3 regions of the Eubacterium sp. 3_1_31 genome follow, and region 1 is predicted to be linked to each of the others. Evidence: a T-box and tRNA genes for the amino acid it is inferred to sense, from the RefSeq annotation. Region 1 holds a T-box; the other regions hold tRNA genes.
What was found. The T-box of region 1 lies ahead of serS (serine--tRNA ligase). A T-box ahead of a tRNA ligase gene usually reads a tRNA of that ligase, here a tRNA-Ser.
Positions count from the first base shown of each region.

Region 2: it has a tRNA-Ser gene. The T-box ahead of serS (serine--tRNA ligase) is inferred to sense a tRNA for this amino acid. The anticodon was not compared.
Region 3: it has a tRNA-Ser gene. The T-box ahead of serS (serine--tRNA ligase) is inferred to sense a tRNA for this amino acid. The anticodon was not compared.

Region 1 covers NZ_CAXUBY010000013.1:37,455-43,303, forward strand. Annotated here, with positions in the region: gene gyrA (DNA gyrase subunit A) at 1-1,447, shown strand, start outside; T-box leader at 1,458-1,668, shown strand; gene serS (serine--tRNA ligase) at 1,708-2,994, shown strand; RNA gene ffs (signal recognition particle sRNA small type) at 3,695-3,790, shown strand; gene tadA (tRNA adenosine(34) deaminase TadA) at 3,811-4,284, shown strand; gene dnaX (DNA polymerase III subunit gamma/tau) at 4,362-5,849, shown strand, end outside.
Region 2 covers NZ_CAXUBY010000007.1:31,890-37,738, forward strand. Annotated here, with positions in the region: gene ACESSZ_RS04605 (PD-(D/E)XK nuclease family protein) at 1-1,989, opposite strand, end outside; tRNA gene ACESSZ_RS04610 (tRNA-Ser) at 2,196-2,285, opposite strand; gene ACESSZ_RS04615 (Ig-like domain-containing protein) at 2,612-5,407, shown strand; gene galE (UDP-glucose 4-epimerase GalE) at 5,535-5,849, shown strand, end outside.
Region 3 covers NZ_CAXUBY010000005.1:64,805-70,653, reverse strand. Annotated here, with positions in the region: gene ACESSZ_RS03620 (hypothetical protein) at 1-235, opposite strand, end outside; gene mreC (rod shape-determining protein MreC) at 237-1,076, opposite strand; gene radC (RadC family protein) at 1,127-1,804, opposite strand; gene ACESSZ_RS03605 (SPOR domain-containing protein) at 1,794-2,201, opposite strand; tRNA gene ACESSZ_RS03600 (tRNA-Ser) at 2,445-2,532, shown strand; gene ACESSZ_RS03595 (ABC1 kinase family protein) at 2,583-4,187, opposite strand; gene ACESSZ_RS03590 (phasin family protein) at 4,171-4,470, opposite strand; gene ACESSZ_RS03585 (hypothetical protein) at 4,662-4,871, shown strand; gene ACESSZ_RS03580 (hypothetical protein) at 4,924-5,529, shown strand; gene ACESSZ_RS03575 (PHP domain-containing protein) at 5,583-5,849, opposite strand, start outside.

The DNA.
Region 1 (5,849 bases):
CAGAAGAACACAGTTTGATTTAAAGAAAGCTGAAGATCGTGCGCATATCTTAGAGGGTCTGCGTATTGCATTGGATCATATTGATGAAATCATTCGTTTGATTCGCGAAAGTCAAAATGATGCAGAAGCAAGAAGCGGTTTGATGGAACGTTTTAAATTAACCGAAATTCAGGCAAATGCAATCTTAGAAATGCGTCTGCGTCGATTAACCGGTTTGGAACGTGATAAGATTGAAAATGAATATCAGGAATTGTTAAAGACAATTGCTGATTTAAAAGATATCTTAGCAAATCATTCCCGTGTTATTCAGATTATTAAAGATGAATTAACAGAAGTAAAAAATCGTTTTGGTGATCCACGACGTACAGAAATCAGTGAAGCAGATTATTCCATGGAAGATGAAGATTTAATTCCGGTGGAAGATGTTGTTATCACAATGACAACAAATGGTTATATTAAACGTATGCCAATTGATACCTATCGTACACAGAATCGTGGTGGCCGTGGTGTCAAGGGAATGTCTGTGAATGAGGATGATATCGTTGAATTATTAACAACCATGTCAACACATGATTATCTGATGTTGTTCACAAACCTTGGTAAGGTTTATCGTATGAAGGGATATAAAATACCTTCTGCAGGTAGAACGGCGAAGGGTCTTCCAGTCGTTAATCTATTGAATCTGGATAAAGAAGAAAAGGTACGTGCTTTAGTACCGGTAAATCCGGAAAGTGAATCAGAATATCTGTTGTTTGTGACACAGAATGGTCTTGTAAAACGTACACCAATGAGTGAATTTGATTCGATTCGTCAAAATGGTAAGATTGCGATTACTTTACGTGATGATGATGAATTGATGGGTGTGAAGGAAACAACAGGCGATGATGAAATTATTATTGCCGGTTCTAATGGAAAGGCAGTTCGTTTCCATGAAGATGGTATACGTGCTATGGGACGTACGGCAAGTGGTGTCAAAGGCTTTAATGTCGATGGTTCCGTTGTTGTAGGTGTTGCGACTTCTAGAGATGGTACGCATTTATTAGCCGTTAGTGAAAATGGCTATGGAAAACGTACAGCTATTGAAGAATATCGTTTAACAACTCGTGGGGCAAAAGGTGTTAAGACAATTAACATTACCCAGAAAACAGGTGATTTAGTATCTGTAAGAGCAGTGAATGGTGATGAAGATGTCATGATCATTACAAATACAGGTATCATAATCCGTATTGCTGTTGAAAATATTGGTATTTATAGCCGAAATACACAGGGTGTAAAATTAATCAATGTTGGAGAAGATGAATCTGTAGCGAAGATTGCTATCGTTGATAAAGAAGAGGAAGCGGAAGATACGGCTGAAGTTTCGACAGAAACAGTTGAAAAAGCAGTAGAAACTGAAGAATCTGCGAAAGATGCCGTGGAACCAATTGACAACGAGAATAAAGAATGATATAAAAAATAAGAAAACGTCGATAAGGATAAGTAATAGAGTCTTTGAGCAAAGAGAGATAACGGCTGGTGTGAGTTATTGTCAAAGCTTTATGAAATCAACCTTGGAGTGAAGTAGTGAATAAAGTAGTTACTTCCGGTAGTACCGTTATCACTTGAGAGGATTCATAGTGTGATGCTATGAATTAAAAAAGGGTGGCAACACGAGGTATCGTCCCTTTCGGACAATACCTCTTTTTTATTTGTAAGGAGGATATAGCGATGTTAGATATGAAATTTTTACGTGAAAACGTAGATTCTGTAAAAGAGAACATGAAAAAGAAGTTTCAGGAACATAAGCTTGAATTAGTTGATAAAGTTGTCGAAATGGATAAAGTGAATCGCCAGTTAAAACAGCGTGGTGATGATCTGCGCGCAAAGCGTAATGCCATGAGCAAGGAAATCGGTGGATTGATGGCAAAAGGCTTAAAAGATGAAGCAAATGCAGTAAAAGCAAAAGTGCAGGCCATGGCAGATGAAATGAAAGAAATTGAAGAAAAAGAAGCGAAGATGGCTGCAGAAATAAAGGAAATCATGATGAAGATTCCTAACATGATTGATCCTAGTGTTCCTATTGGAAAAGATGATTCAGAAAATGTGGAATTACAAAAATATGGGGAACCGATCGTACCGGCTTTTGAAATTCCTTATCATACGGAAATTATGGAACGTTTTAATGGAATTGATTTAGATAGTGCCAGAAAAGTTGCAGGTAATGGCTTCTATTATTTGATGGGAGATATTGCAAGATTACATTCTGCTGTTATTTCTTATGCAAGAGATTTTATGATTGAGCGTGGCTTTACCTATGTGGTTCCACCTTTTATGATTCGCAGCAATGTTGTAACTGGAGTTATGAGCTTTGCGGAGATGGAAGGTATGATGTATAAAATTGAAGGCGAAGATTTGTATCTGATTGGAACAAGTGAGCATTCTATGATTGGTAAGTTCATTGATACAATTTTAGATGAAAAGGATTTGCCTTATACGTATACAAGTTATTCTCCATGCTTTAGAAAAGAAAAGGGAGCACATGGTATTGAAGAACGTGGTGTTTATCGTATTCACCAATTTGAGAAACAAGAGATGATCGTTGTTTGTAAACCAGAGGAAAGTGCAGATTGGTTTGTGAAACTTTATACGAATACTGTTGATTTATTTAGAAGCTTAGATATTCCTGTTAGAACTTTGGAATGTTGTTCAGGTGACTTGGCGGATTTGAAATGCAAGTCTGTCGATGTTGAGGCTTGGAGTCCAAGACAGAAAAAATACTTTGAAGTTGGAAGTTGTTCTAATCTAACAGATGCACAAGCAAGAAGACTTGGAATTCGTGTAAAAGGCAAAGATGGAAAATATTTTGCTCATACGTTAAACAACACAGTTGTTGCTCCTCCTCGTATGTTGATTGCTTTCTTAGAAAACAATCTGAATGAGGATGGAAGCGTAAATATTCCTAAGGTGTTACAGCCTTATATGGGTGGTACAGAAAAGTTAGTACCGAAGAAATAAAAAATTGAGGAAATCACTTAATTTCCTCTTTTTTTGTATTTTCAAGGCATTATTTTCAAAAGCTTGAAAAAGTAAGAAAAAGCTTTATTTAAAGGATTATTTTGAATAAAATAGAATATTTTTACTGCTTGTGATTTGCATTGAAATACTAAGAGATTGGCAGTTGTATATCTCACTGCACATCATTTTCACATTTTAACCACTTTTTTTGTTTCACGTGAAACATTATTTGAAAATTGTTTTACATGAATTTAAATATTGTGGTAGTTTTTTGCTAATTTTTAAAAATGAGAAAAATGATTTTTAATATTAAATTTAAATATCTAAATACCAAAGAAAGGTGTTAATGTTTTTCTTGTGTTACAATCTTGGAAAGAGTATTACCAATAAATTAAGTGAAGTATAAAAAATTATTGATACATAGAAGCTATGTAGAAAAGAAGATAGATACGGTTCAGATAAAGAACGTTGCAGATGATTATATTAAATATGGTGTATTATTAAAAATCATATTTACTTTAAAAAGTATTTAAACTGAAAATTGAAACAACTTTTTTTTAAAAAGAAATCATGTTCTATGAATTGTTTTTTAGTATGAAAAGCTATCATATTGGTGTCCTCTATTTTATGTTTCCTTTTCATCTTTGTTACTACAATAAATTGAAAACAGATATTGCATTCAAATGAATATATGTTATAATATATAAGCTACTACAATGGTATCTACTGAATCAGGTCAGATTGGGAACAAAGCAGCCTTAAGGGAGCTCTATCATGTGTAGTAGCTTTTATTATACCGAAATGAAGGTGATAATCATGCATGAAAACTTTATGCTTGAAGCAATTAAAGAAGCTGAGAAAGCATTTGCTATCGATGAAGTGCCCATTGGCTGTGTTATTGTCTATCATAATAAAATAATAGTAAGAGCACATAATTTAAGAGAAAGTAAACAGTCAGCAATTGCACATGCTGAAATATTAGCAATTGAAAAAGCATGCAATATAATCGGAAGTTGGCGTTTGGAGGATTGTACTCTTTATGTTACTTTAGAGCCATGTCCTATGTGTAGTGGCGCAATTATCCAATCACGTATGAAAACTGTCGTGTTTGGTGCATATGATCCAAAAGGTGGATGCATAGAAAGCTGCATGAAAATGTATGAGACACCCGGTTTTAATCACTATCCCGAAACTATTGGCGGCATTTTGGAAGAAGAATGTGGAGCATTATTGAAACAATTCTTTAGGCAAAAAAGGAAACAAAAAAAAGCAAATACAAGCCCTAAATAGGTGAAAAGTATTTGCTTTTTTACTATATGAGAACATTGCTTTATGATATAATAAATAAGACAGAGAGCAGGTGAATTATGGCTTATAAGGCTTTATATCGTACCTATCGACCTAATAGTTTTGATGAAGTTTACGGTCAAAAACATATTGTCCAAACATTAAAACATGCTGTTGAACAAAATAAAATAGCACATGCTTATTTATTTTGTGGCCCACGTGGTACTGGTAAAACTTCTATTGCAAAAATATTTGCCAAGACAATAAACTGTACAGATGAACATACGAAGGCTTGTGGAAAGTGTGAAAATTGTATTGCTGTACAAGAAGGAAATCATCCAGATATTATTGAAATAGATGCTGCCAGTAATAATGGTGTTGAAGAAGTACGTACCTTAATTGAAAAAGTGAAATATGCACCTTTAAAAGGAAAATATAAAGTGTATATCATAGATGAGGTTCACATGATGTCCACTGGTGCTTTTAATGCACTGTTAAAAACGATTGAGGAGCCACCAGAACATGTTATTTTTATTCTGGCTACTACTGAGCCTCATAAAGTTTTACCTACAATTATCTCACGATGTCAACGTTTCGATTTTACTAAGATTCCAAGAAATGATATAGAAAATCGTTTACGAGATGTCTTACAGGGTGAACAATTAACATGTGAAGATGAAGTAATAAGAATTATTGCACAACTAGCAGATGGTGGTTTGCGTGATGCTTTATCAATTCTGGATCAATGTATTGCATATGCACAAAATGATATTAAGGTGCATCATATTAACGAAATATATGGAATTACCACAATAACAGAAAAACTTGAAATTATTGATGCCATCATCGATAAAGAAGCAGTGAATCTTTTAAATATTGTAGACACTTTGATTGAAAAAGGTATAGATATTAAACGATTGACAGTAGATCTGATTGAAATTCTAAAAGAATCAATTATTTTCGAATATACTAAAGATATAGGGTTATTACGTATATTAAACGGTGAAGAAGTCAATCATATGATTGAAAGATTGAGTCGCAAGAAACGTTTCGATATGATTCATCTCTTAATGGAAACATATGATAAATATCGCGGTGCAGCGAATGTAGGATCTTATTTCGAGGTTTGCTTATTGCAAATGTTGGATGATGATGTAATACAAAAAAATGAATCAGTACAGGTGTTGCCAGTAAAATCAGAAAGTAAACAAGCTATTATTAAACAAGATTTGAATAAGAATGTTTCACGTGAAACATTTGAACCTAAAAAGGAAAAGAAAATACTTGAAATACCTGAAGATGATGAACCATATGATTTGGATGTATCCATAACAGAAGACAACCAAGAACTTGAATTACATACTCAGGTGATTTCATCAGTAGATGTTCCTAATACATCTAAAACAATTAAACCTTTAGATGATGATTTTATTTTAGGACTATTGGCAGGGGCAAATAAACCAGAAAAGGCGCAAGACATAAAAGATTTCTATCGAATTGCTGAATATATGTTAGATTTAACATGGGCAAAGTCAGCAAATCTATTAAAAAATAGCATGATTGTCGGT
Region 2 (5,849 bases), on a different contig from region 1:
CCAGGGCTGGAAATGAGAATGTTCCTCAAAAGAAGCTAAACGTCGCAATGTCTGTATCATGCTGGATTCGATACGGATACGTAAAATCTGTAAGCGGGTACGCATGTCCGAAAAGACTTCTTGAAGGGCGTCTATTTCCTTGTCAATCAAGGCGGTAAGCGTTGTTTCACATACACTTGTATAGGCTTTCCCCTGTTGCTTAGTCAAGGTTTCTAACAGATAATGTGAAAGGGTTCCCATATAAGAATCCGCAAAGCCTAGTTTCATAGGTTCTCTAATACCTAACCCATAACGCAGGAAATATGAAAACGGACACTTTACATAGCGTTCAATAGAAGAGATGGAACCTTTGATTTGCTGATTGCGAACAAACAGCGCATGGGCTGTTTGCGAAGTAATGGTCAGCGCAATATCTGCTTTTTCATACATTTCCTGTAAAGGATAGGGTTTAGCTCTTTCATCAAACATTTGTTCTATTTCTAAGGCAGCTTCTAAAGATTTTCCTTCATACGTACCTAAGGGATAGGATATATAGAGATGTTGGCTGCGGTTTAGCAGCTTACGTAACTGTTTCAGATGCAATTGATAGCGATGTTCCATGCTTGGATAAGGCAGGGTTTCATAATAGTGCTCATCAAAGATACCACGTTTTGCCATAAAGGCAGGATATTGATTTTGTGTAGCGCCTAGTAAGAAGTGATGTTTTCTGGTACAGGATCCCTGTTTTAATGAGGTGACACTGACACCTTGCAATTGATGAATCGTGGAATGTACAGTAATATCCGCTAATAACTGTAGTAAAAAAGTGATATCATCCTTTTCCTTTATATATGGATATACTTCATTGATAACGTTCATGACATCTTGTAAAACCGCACTTTGCTGCATATCGTTACCCAGGCTGTTTTTTAAAAGTTTTAATACGGTGAGTAACATTTCTTCATAAGAAGCTGGATGCATGAGTGGTTGTAATTGTTCAGCGATATGCTGTCGGGCAATTTCTGCACGTTCCTCTATTTCTTTCAGCTTTCCCACATCCGTTTCATTCAGAATATGAGAAGTGGTGGAAAGTGTTTGTAAATGATTAAATGGCTGAAAGAAGTCTTTTTGATAAATTTGTAAATATTGCAGTAAGGAGGATAAAGTTTCCTCATGAAAGATACCACAATCTAAGCAGGCCAATAGATGTTCTTGCGTTGGCTGTAAATAATAATTCAACAGCATGTGTGCGCGTTTGACAATAATGCTGCTGGCAGCGGATGCCACAAGGTTTGTATAAGGGATATGATAGCGGGTAAAGATTTGTTCCAGGATGGGGATATACGAGGTATCTGCCAAGGTGATGGCAACATCCTCAGCTTTCATCTCATGGCGTAAGATATATTGGGCACAGCCTTCAATTTCTTGTCGTTTATTCACTGCATGATAAAACTTTCGTTCATGAGGAATTTCTTCATCCTGTAATAAAGTAGCACCTTGCCTAACCAACAGGTTGACTAGTTGTTGTTGCTGTGGAGTGAAGAAAGCATCATAAATATATACCATATGCGCATCCTTATGCGCTATTTCACGAATCGCTTTAACAATCAAATCGCCTTGTGTTTCAATTGGATACAACGCAGTCAGGATAGTTTTTCGCTCAGCATGAGCTTCTTCCTGTTCACTTAATACACTCAGCGGAATCTGCCATATCTTAAGATCATAAAGGCACTGCATACATTCCTTTAAGAAAACAGAAGTGAGAGCAGCTTCTTGATAAATATGTAAGGAAGAAGAAAGCTGTTTGATACGCTCGCGATAGGCAAATAAGATGGAAGCCTCACTTGGCGCATCTTCCAAGGATTGGGCAGACAGATAACCATTCAGCGTATATAAACGCAAGCCTAACAATCCATGGGTCGTTTGTAAAAGTTTTTGGCGAATGAGCGGATGCAGATGTGCCGGTGCCAGCAGTGTAGCGCCCATTGGTAATGATGAGAAATCAAGCATGTGAACTTCCTCCTTAGCGTTTCTTCTATTATATAATTTCTCGAGGTAAAAAGGCAATTCTGATATACCAATCCTTTTCTTGGAAATAAGAATGAAGGAAAGAGAAAACGTTTGCGCTGGAAAAGGTTATAGGTTTCATAAAGATAATGAATTCAGAGCATCATAGGGATAAAAAAACACCGTTATCACGGTGTATTCTAAACACTTGGCGCAGCAGAAAGGATTTGAACCTCCGGTGTCAAAAGACACGCCGGTTTTCGAAACCGGTGCATTAAACCAGACTCTGCCACTGCTGCGTATTACGTGGTTATTGTAACTGTTTTTGTTAGGTTATGCAAGAGGGAACATCGATTTGATTCAAATAGCGAAAATGAAATTCATCATAAGGATGAATTATAAGATCAGACCATGACATCTTGATATACCAGATAGATGGTAAGACAATCGATAAGGTTTGTCTTTCAAATAAAGGAAAAAGGGACTATAATAATAGTAATAAGTGTTAACGCTATAAGTTTTCAAAGAGGCTGGTATGATCATGACGGTAAGAAATATCCAAAACTTGTAACTTTATGTGACACATTTATGATAAAATGAATAATGAGAGGGGATTTGAAAGGATATGAAGAAACTTTTAATAGCATTATTTTGTGTGGCATTGCCATTATCATCGATGTCTTTTGTGCATGCGCAGGAAAAGAAAGAAACAGCGAACACATCCATAAAGGAGGATGTCTTCAACGATGGAGAATATGCATATGGCGATGGTTTTCAGGATATAGCGGAAGCAAATCCTTATGCACGTGTAGAGGGGTATACGTATCAGCGAAACGGCAATTATATTTTATATAACCTTAAAACAACATCATTATATAAAGAGCCATATGGCAATGTTAAGGCAAAATTATCGCCAAAGATACGCTATGCTACGAAACGATATGGCAATTATTTTTATGTGAATACAGAAAAAGGAAGTGGATGGATCACCACTTGGGATGATAACATCCAGGAATTAGAAATTGAAGATATATCGGCACAGCTAAAAACAACGAAGACCTTAGATGTTTATTCTGTACCTATCTTTGATGATAGATTTGAGACAGGAACCATACCGGCAGGTACTTACACGATTAGCAAGCGTGCGAATTATTTTGCCTATGTGAATAATGGAAAATATAAAGGCTGGATCTTAACTTCCTATCATGATGACGGTACGGTTTTCAGTAAGCAATATGCAACCTATCTAAATACCAAGCGGACCTTATCGCAAACAAGTGTTAATGGTGTGGCTATTAAACAAAAATTATTACCTAAGATTTCTGATCCTACACGTTCAGGTATCTCGATGGTTCCAAAGTATGTGACCATACACAATACAGCAAATGCCAGTAAAGGCGCGGATGCCGCAGCCCATGCGAATATCCAGTATGAACGCAACGTTAACCGAACGGCCGCATGGACATCTTGGCATTTTCAAGTAGATAATAAAGTCATTTATCAAAGTTTGGCAATGAATGAAGTAGGCTGGCATGCCGGTGATGGCAATGACAGTGGAAATGCATCAACGATTGGGATAGAAATCTGTGAAAATGCAGATGGTAATTATGCTAAGGCTGAAAAAAATGCTGCTTATCTAACAGCCAGTATCTTATATGAAAATGGATTGCCGTATACAGCAGTCAAACGTCATCAAGACTGGTCTGGCAAGGATTGTCCATATAACATGAATCATATGAAAAAGGGATCCATGGGTTGGACGAAGTTTAAAGCGATGGTAAAAGATGAATATACGAAGTTACAATTAAAGCTTTCGACGTCTTCGACATCGCTGCCAGCAGGTACCACGATGACCATAAAACCAATGGTTTCATCTAAGCTCACCAATAAAAAGGTTACTTGGTCCAGCAGTAATGCTGACATCGCCAGTGTGGATGCCAATGGCACTGTATTGGGTATTCGTGAAGGCAGTGTCACCATTACGGCAAAAGATGCAGCAGGGGGCAAGGCTTCCTGTAAAGTAAGCGTGAAACCAGCACTATTAACCTTGCATACGACTTCAATCACGATGTATCGAAATAAAACGATGGCCTTGAAAATCGTTACAGCTATTCAGGGCACACCTGTATGGAAGAGTAGTGATACCAGTGTTGTCAGTGTCAATGCCGATGGGGTATTGACGGCTAAGAAAGCCGGCAAAGCACTTGTGTTTGTTACCGCGGATGGAAAGAATGGAATTGCCAGTGTCACGGTAAAAGATCCTACCATCAAGCTGAATACAGCATCTGTGACGACCTATGTTGGAAAGACGTATACCTTAAAAGCCACAGTAACTCCAACAGCATCTATTTCATGGAAAAGTGAACAGCCATCCATAGCCAAAATTGATGCCAAGGGAACCATAACGGCGCTAAAAGCGGGAACAACCAAAATCAGCGCAATCGCAAACGGAGTTACGGCAACCTGTTCGATTAGCGTGAAAAAGCCAATCGTTACCTTGAATAAAACATCAATAACTTTGTATGAAAAAGGTAGTGTGACTTTAAAAGCGACGGCTTATGGAAAATCCCAAACCGTGCGTTGGTCATCAGATAATAAAGCAGTGGCAGAAGTTTCTTCATCTGGTAAGATCACAGCTAAAAAAGCCGGTACTGCCTATATCAGTGCCAGAGCAAACGATGCTAAGAAAACTTGTAAAGTCGTCGTTGTAAAGCCATCCTTGTCGTTATCTAAGACAAGTGTTGCCGTGAATGTAAAAGGCTCCTATACCTTAACCGCCAGTGTCAAGGGACTTAGCAGTAAATGTGTATGGAAAACAAAGAATAGTAGCATTGCCACAGTGAGCAGTACAGGTAAGATTACCGGGAAAAAAGCAGGGACAACAACCATTTCGGTAACTGCGAATGGAATTACCAAAACATGTAAGGTCAGTGTGAAAACACCATCGCTTTCCCTTTCTAAAAGTAAATTGTCTATATATGAAAAAGGTAGTACAACCTTAACTGCCAAGGTATCGGGTGCATCTTCAAAGGCAACATGGAAATCCAGTAACACCAAGATAGCAAGTATAAGCAGCAGCGGGAAGTTGACAGCGAAGAAAGCGGGAAAAGTTACGATCACGGTGAGTGCGAATGGGCTTAAAAAAACTTGCGTTGTAACGGTAAAAAAACATACACCGGTATCTTCCATCAAACTAAATACGACCATCTTAACTCTGAATAAAATACGCTCTTTTCAATTACGTGCTTATATCTCACCGAGCAAGGCAACTTATAAAACAGTGAAATGGAGTTCCAGTAATACGAAAGTGGCAACCGTCACTTCAAAAGGAAAGGTATATGCGAAAAAAGCAGGAACAGCCTATATTAGTGCTACTTCCAGCAATGGTAAAAAGGTACGCTGTAAGGTACGCGTATATTAAGCAGATTGATAACAAGTATTGGCATAAAAATCCCCTAGGATATTTGAATTTTTCAGCTTATAAAAAATAAATGCAGCAAGAGGCTATATTAATGCTATAATGAAACAGAAATAACAGGAGGAAGCTTATGAAAATATTAGTGACCGGAGGAACCGGATTTATTGGAAGTCATACCTGTGTAGAATTGCTGGATGCAGGCTTTGACGTTGTAATCCTTGATAATCTTTATAATTCACAGGCAGATGTCGTTGATAAGATAGAAAGTATCACAGGGAAAAAAGTAACCTTTTATGAAGCTGATTGTTGTGATGAAGCTGCGTTGGCACAAATCTTTGCCCAACATAAGATTGATGCCGCTATTCATTTTGCCGGTTATAAAGCAGTGGGCGAATCTGTGGCAAAACCTTTGATGTATTATCAGAATAATTTAATGAGTACCCTG
Region 3 (5,849 bases), on a different contig from region 1:
AAACAATTGCATAAATCAGAAATGTATTCGCAAAACAGAAATCATAGATCATTCCACAGCCAAAGGCAAACAAACAGGTGTCTATCAGATTAAACTTGCGAACAGTGAGAATCATTGCACAAAAACCCAAGTTTGGAATAAACATCAATGTATCTACCAAATAAGAGTTGGGAAATAAAATCATCAAAACTTCATCGATTAGAAAACAGAAAACAACAAAGAGAAGATGTGTCATATCACTTCTCCCCCTTTGCGCCTGTAATTACACGCACCAACGTGAATTCTTGAAAATCATCAACCGGACGTACATAAATAGTCTGTCCACTTTGATTACTTAAAGCTTGAATAGAATCGACATTACCAATCAACAAGCCGCTAGGATATCCTCCACCCATGCCACTTGTAATGACCTGCATGCCTTCCTTCACTTTATCCGTATCATCATATAAATATATGACATACATGCCACGCTTGATATCATAACTTTGCAATACGCCATCAACACTTGTCTTCTTATCAATATTGATCTTAATGGAAGCTGTCGTCGTCTTGTCTTCACTCGTTAACAACTTCACGACACTGGTATGATTTGACACACTGGCAACCTTGCCGATCATACCATTTACCGATTCGACTGCCATGCCTTCCTTAACACCATCTCTTTTTCCAATATCGATGGTAATAAGATTATTCCAACTTGCCTGATCACGGGAAATCACATGTGCCCATGTCATGGTATATTTATCTTCGCTCTTTTGCAGTTTCAAAGCCGCTTCTAGTTCTGTGTTCTTACGGCGTTCGTCATCATATTTTGCCTTGTAAGAAGGATTTTGGCTAAGTTCATAGCGTAGTAAATCATTTTCTTCCTTCACGCTCCACAAATTTGCCAAATCTTGCAGCCAATCTTTTGCGGTCATTACCGGATGATCGATCAGCGCATATTTCAGCATACTGATGCCATCATAGCCTAAATTGCTTGTTAGCGTACCACTCATGCTTTTCAAAAGAACACCCAATGCCACAAAGGCCAGGATGATTCCGATTACTATTTTCTGAAGTCGATTAAATTTTGACATCTTATCACCTATTTCGTACCTCTCCATTATAAAGGGTAAAATGAAATAGTTCAATCCATAAGTCGTTTTTGTCGAAAACTTATGTACGTATTCCGTGCAACGATAATATGATCAATCAATGGAATCGCTACCATTTTCCCAGCCTCTTGAATAGCCTTTGTTAATGTGATATCAGCATCACTTGGTGTTGCATCGCCAGATGGATGATTGTGAACGCAAATAATCTTTGCACAGCCTTGTTGCATCGCCTCTTTAAAGATTTCTCGTGGATGGACACTTGCAGAAGTTAATGTGCCCATAAACATAGTACGATAACATAAGACATGATTTCTCTGATCAAGAAACAACACTAAAAAATGTTCTTGTTTAGCATAGCCGATTTCCTGATTCAACCATTCCAAAATATCCTGTGGTTCTTCAATTTGTTCCTTATGCATCACTTTATCAAAAGCAATGCGTCGGCACAATTCAAAAGCGGCATTCAATTCAATGGCTTTTGCTTTTTTAATGCCTTTGATACACATAAGCTCTTGTATACTGGCATTTCCCAGTTCTCCAAGTGTTGCTTTTAATGCTAACACCTTATCTGCCAATTCTAAAGCACTTAGCGATTGCGTACCGCTTCTGAGCAATAATGCTATTAATTCTCGGTTACTCAAAGCGTTTACTCCATACTGAATCGCCTTTTCACGTGGCCGCTCTTCTTCTTTTAATTCTTTAACTTTCATCTTTGATCCTTTCCAGTACTTCACCATATTCTTTTTTATCAATTAGGGTAGCCAACTTCGCATCCGTAATGGTTACACTTTTTTGAATATAGTTGTACTTCTTCTTTTTCAACACAGACTCTACCTTCTTTGTTTGTTTCTCATCAACATCAACACCACAAACAACCGCCGTTGTCTTTCCTTGTTTCCAAACATAAGATGATATGCCTTCCTTTTTCAGCTTTTGTTGCATATCGTCAATACTGTCTTGCTGTTTGTATAACCCCACCTGCACCATATATAATGTCCGTTTTTGTGCTTCTGCATCGGACAGTGTTGTAAACAGTGCATAGTATACGATGGAAAATACTATTGAAAACAATACTGCAAAAAACACAATTAATCGTTTATTCTCCATATGCCTTACCCTCCTACCCTTGTATATGTGTTTTGTGCATGAGAAAATGCCGATACGACAGAAACAGACAAAGAATCCCTTCCGTATACATATACGACGCAATCATGCAAAAAACGTAAAAATTGCGCACATATTTCACCAACAATTTTTTATAAAGGTTATTCCTTACAAGACATATCGTAGAAAGTAGTAAATTCTTATTGACATTTATTTGAAAATAAGTAAAATAATAAAAGTAACCTTGGAGCGTTGGCCGAGTGGTTTAAGGCACCATCTTGGAAAGGTGGCGTAGTGAAAGCTACCGTGAGTTCGAATCTCATGCGCTCCGCCATGGAAATTATCAGCCCCTACTACCGTAAGGTAATAGGGGCTTTTTTTACTTCAGCGTTTTCGTTTACGATGCTCTTTCATCACCGCAAATAACAGCCAACAGCCTAAACCAATAGCTGTAATATATCCGATGAAACCTAATGCCGGAATGCCAAATACTTTTGGGGTCATCTGTGTAGTACACAGTAATGAACTAGCCATTAACAACCCAGCACTGACAATACCAACAGTCAGCTTATTCACCATATGATTAATAGCAGTCATTGGTACATCACTGCCCATGACATCTAGATTAATTTTTAAACGTCCTTTCATAACCATTTGCATGACTTCATATAACTGAATCGGCAATCGCATGCCATAAGTAGTTGCATCATACAATTGTTTGCCATTTTTGGTCAGTTCTTTTTTTAGGTCCCACTTTTTTACCATCTTTCCTGCCACATGATTTGCCGCTATAGAAATAATGTTAATACTTGGATCTACGATTACCATAGTGCTTTCTATCGTGACTAGCCCTCTTGCGAGCATGCTAATACCTTTTGGCATCGATATTTTATGCTTATGTGCAATCGTAAAGATTTCCTGTATCGCTACACCAAGATTGATTTCTGCCAATTCCATTTGTAGATAACGGCGCATAAAGCTTTCCATATCATCATAAAACAAGGCATGATCAATTTTAGCATCATGGATACCTAAAGCCAAAACGACATCCACTAGTTTCTGGGTATCATTATTGCCAATCGCCATGACGGCGTTTTTCATTAAATCTTTATCTTGCTTGCTAAGCATGCCCATCATGCCAAAATCAATCCAGACAATCTTACCATCCCGAATACGCAAATTGCCCGGATGTGGATCAGCATGAAAAAATCCATCATCTACAATCTGTTTGATATAGTTTTCTGCTAACTTAATCGCGATTTCTTTACGGTCATAGCCTTCTTTTTCCAAAACCTCAAATTCATCGATTTGTAAGCCATTAATATATTCCATGACTAAAACACGGCTCGTGCTGTATTCCTCTTCTATCTTAGGAGCACCAATATATTGAATGTCCTCATTAAGGGCAGTAAAACGTTTGGCAAATTTAGCTTCGTTAAGAAAATCCATCTCCTCTTTGGCAGTATGCCAAAATTCATCTAAAACGATATTAATGTCTACTACACTGCCTAATATTTCATTGAGATGTAAAAGTTTACTAGCTCTTCGCACTAATGAAATATCACGTTCCATGGTCGCATAGATGTTGGGGCGCTGTATCTTAGCAACAATGTCTCGTCCATCCTTCAGTTTGGCTTTATGAACCTGAGCGATTGAAGCACTACCTAAAGGCTGTACATCAAAGTCTATAAAAACATCTTCTAGATCCATCCCATATTCTTCTTCGATGACATTACGTACCGTTTCCATATCCATGGGAGCAACATTATCTCGTAGTTTGATAAGTTCTACGCAATATCGCTCTGAAAACATATCCTGCCTTGCTGACATGATCTGTCCGATTTTGACAAAGGTAGGGCCTAGATCTTCTAAAATTTCACGAAATTTTATTGGATCGACACCTTTCGTAATCTGATGCTTTTTTAGGATACTAATGATTTGAGCAAGTCGGCGTTTACTGCTTAGACTCTTATTATTTGTCTTCTTCATCACTCTTTGCTTGCAATTCTTCAATCTTTTCTTTAATTGCCGCAAGTTCTTCCTTGCTCACCTTTTCCAGATCTTTCTTAATACCTTCTGCATCTACAGGAGTACTTAGCTTTTCTTTGACCGCATGTTTTAGTTCTTCATTTAACACTTTTCCCTGCTCTACAGTCAATTCACCTTTTTTAACTAGCTGATCTACTAATTCTTTTGCTTTTTCTGCTGTTGTAGCAGCTGCACCGATTCCGGCAAGAAATACTTTCTTTACATCATCACTAAAATTCAACATAGTAATACATCTCCTTTGGATATTTTTTATTACTTTTATTTTACCACGTTTTCTATGCTTCGGCACAAAGGAAATACTTTTTTCCTTCTGAATGATCTGCTTTCCGTATGATATGTTCCATCTTTTCAACAAAGCCTTAGAAATAGTAGACTTTTCCCTATCTTTTCGTTAAAATGAAACTGGTGATGAACATGAGGAAATATGTTTCTTTCATAAAATTTCTTGATCATGCACATATTGCTTATAACGAGGTACGCATCGTGAAACAGCCATCTTATCTAAAACGTTATTTCGAGCAATATAAAGCATATTATAAATTATTTTTGATTGGGCATAATTATGCGGGTGAGTATGAAAAATTGGAAGAAGATCTCAAAAATGTGACAAGCAAATTAACATAATTTGTCTTTTCTTTCATTCAATGTTAAAATAAGCTGCATTGGAGGCGATAATTTGAAACGATTTCGATGGATGGCAATCATCGTAGCTATGCTTATGGTATGCGCAGGCTGCAGTGAAAAAGAAAAACAACCGACACCAACTGATGTAACCAAACAATTTCTGACAGCAATCCAAAAGCAGGATGAAACAGCTTTAAAAACATCTTCTCAATGGAATCTGGCAAGCATGAAATCTTTACAGATGCAAGATGAGGATTATATAGATGGCATTGATCACGAATTGCAAAAAGCTGCACATGATACGATGTATGGATTTCAATTCACGATAAAAAAGGAAACCATAAAGGATAAAAATGCACAAGTCGCTATAATCTTAAAAACAAAAGATATTCGTAATGCTGTAAAAAAAGGGATGAAAGAAGCAGAGAAGAAAGTGGAAAAGCTCAGTAAAGATAAGAACTTTTCTGATCAAAAAGCCCAACAAGAAATACTTACCACGTTATATACTTATATTCGTGATAGTAAAGAAGAAAAAGAGCAAACTGTTACTATTTCCTTACAACAAAATGATGGTGTATGGATCGTGAAAAAGGAAAATCAAGAGTTGGAAAAAGCATTATTAGCTAACGGTGAAGAACTGATTCAATTGATTCAATAAAACAAAAGGCTGTGACAGCGGAGAACATCCGTTATCACAGCCTTCATATTATCTTAAAATCCCATTCCTACCTCTTCAGGAACGCTGGCATTACTTGCCCGTAAAACTCTAACTCCCAGCGCCTTGCACACTTGTAAAAAGTCCGCTTGCAAGCCATCATCCCCATGTTGATACCGATAAGCCATGATTGTATCATGTTCAACATAAATAGCTTTCTCTTTTAATATTTTCGCTAATTTATGAAATGTATGATCCATAGAAAAACTTGGTTTTATCTGACAAATCTTAATCGCATCAAACCCTGCAACCCCATCAAATAA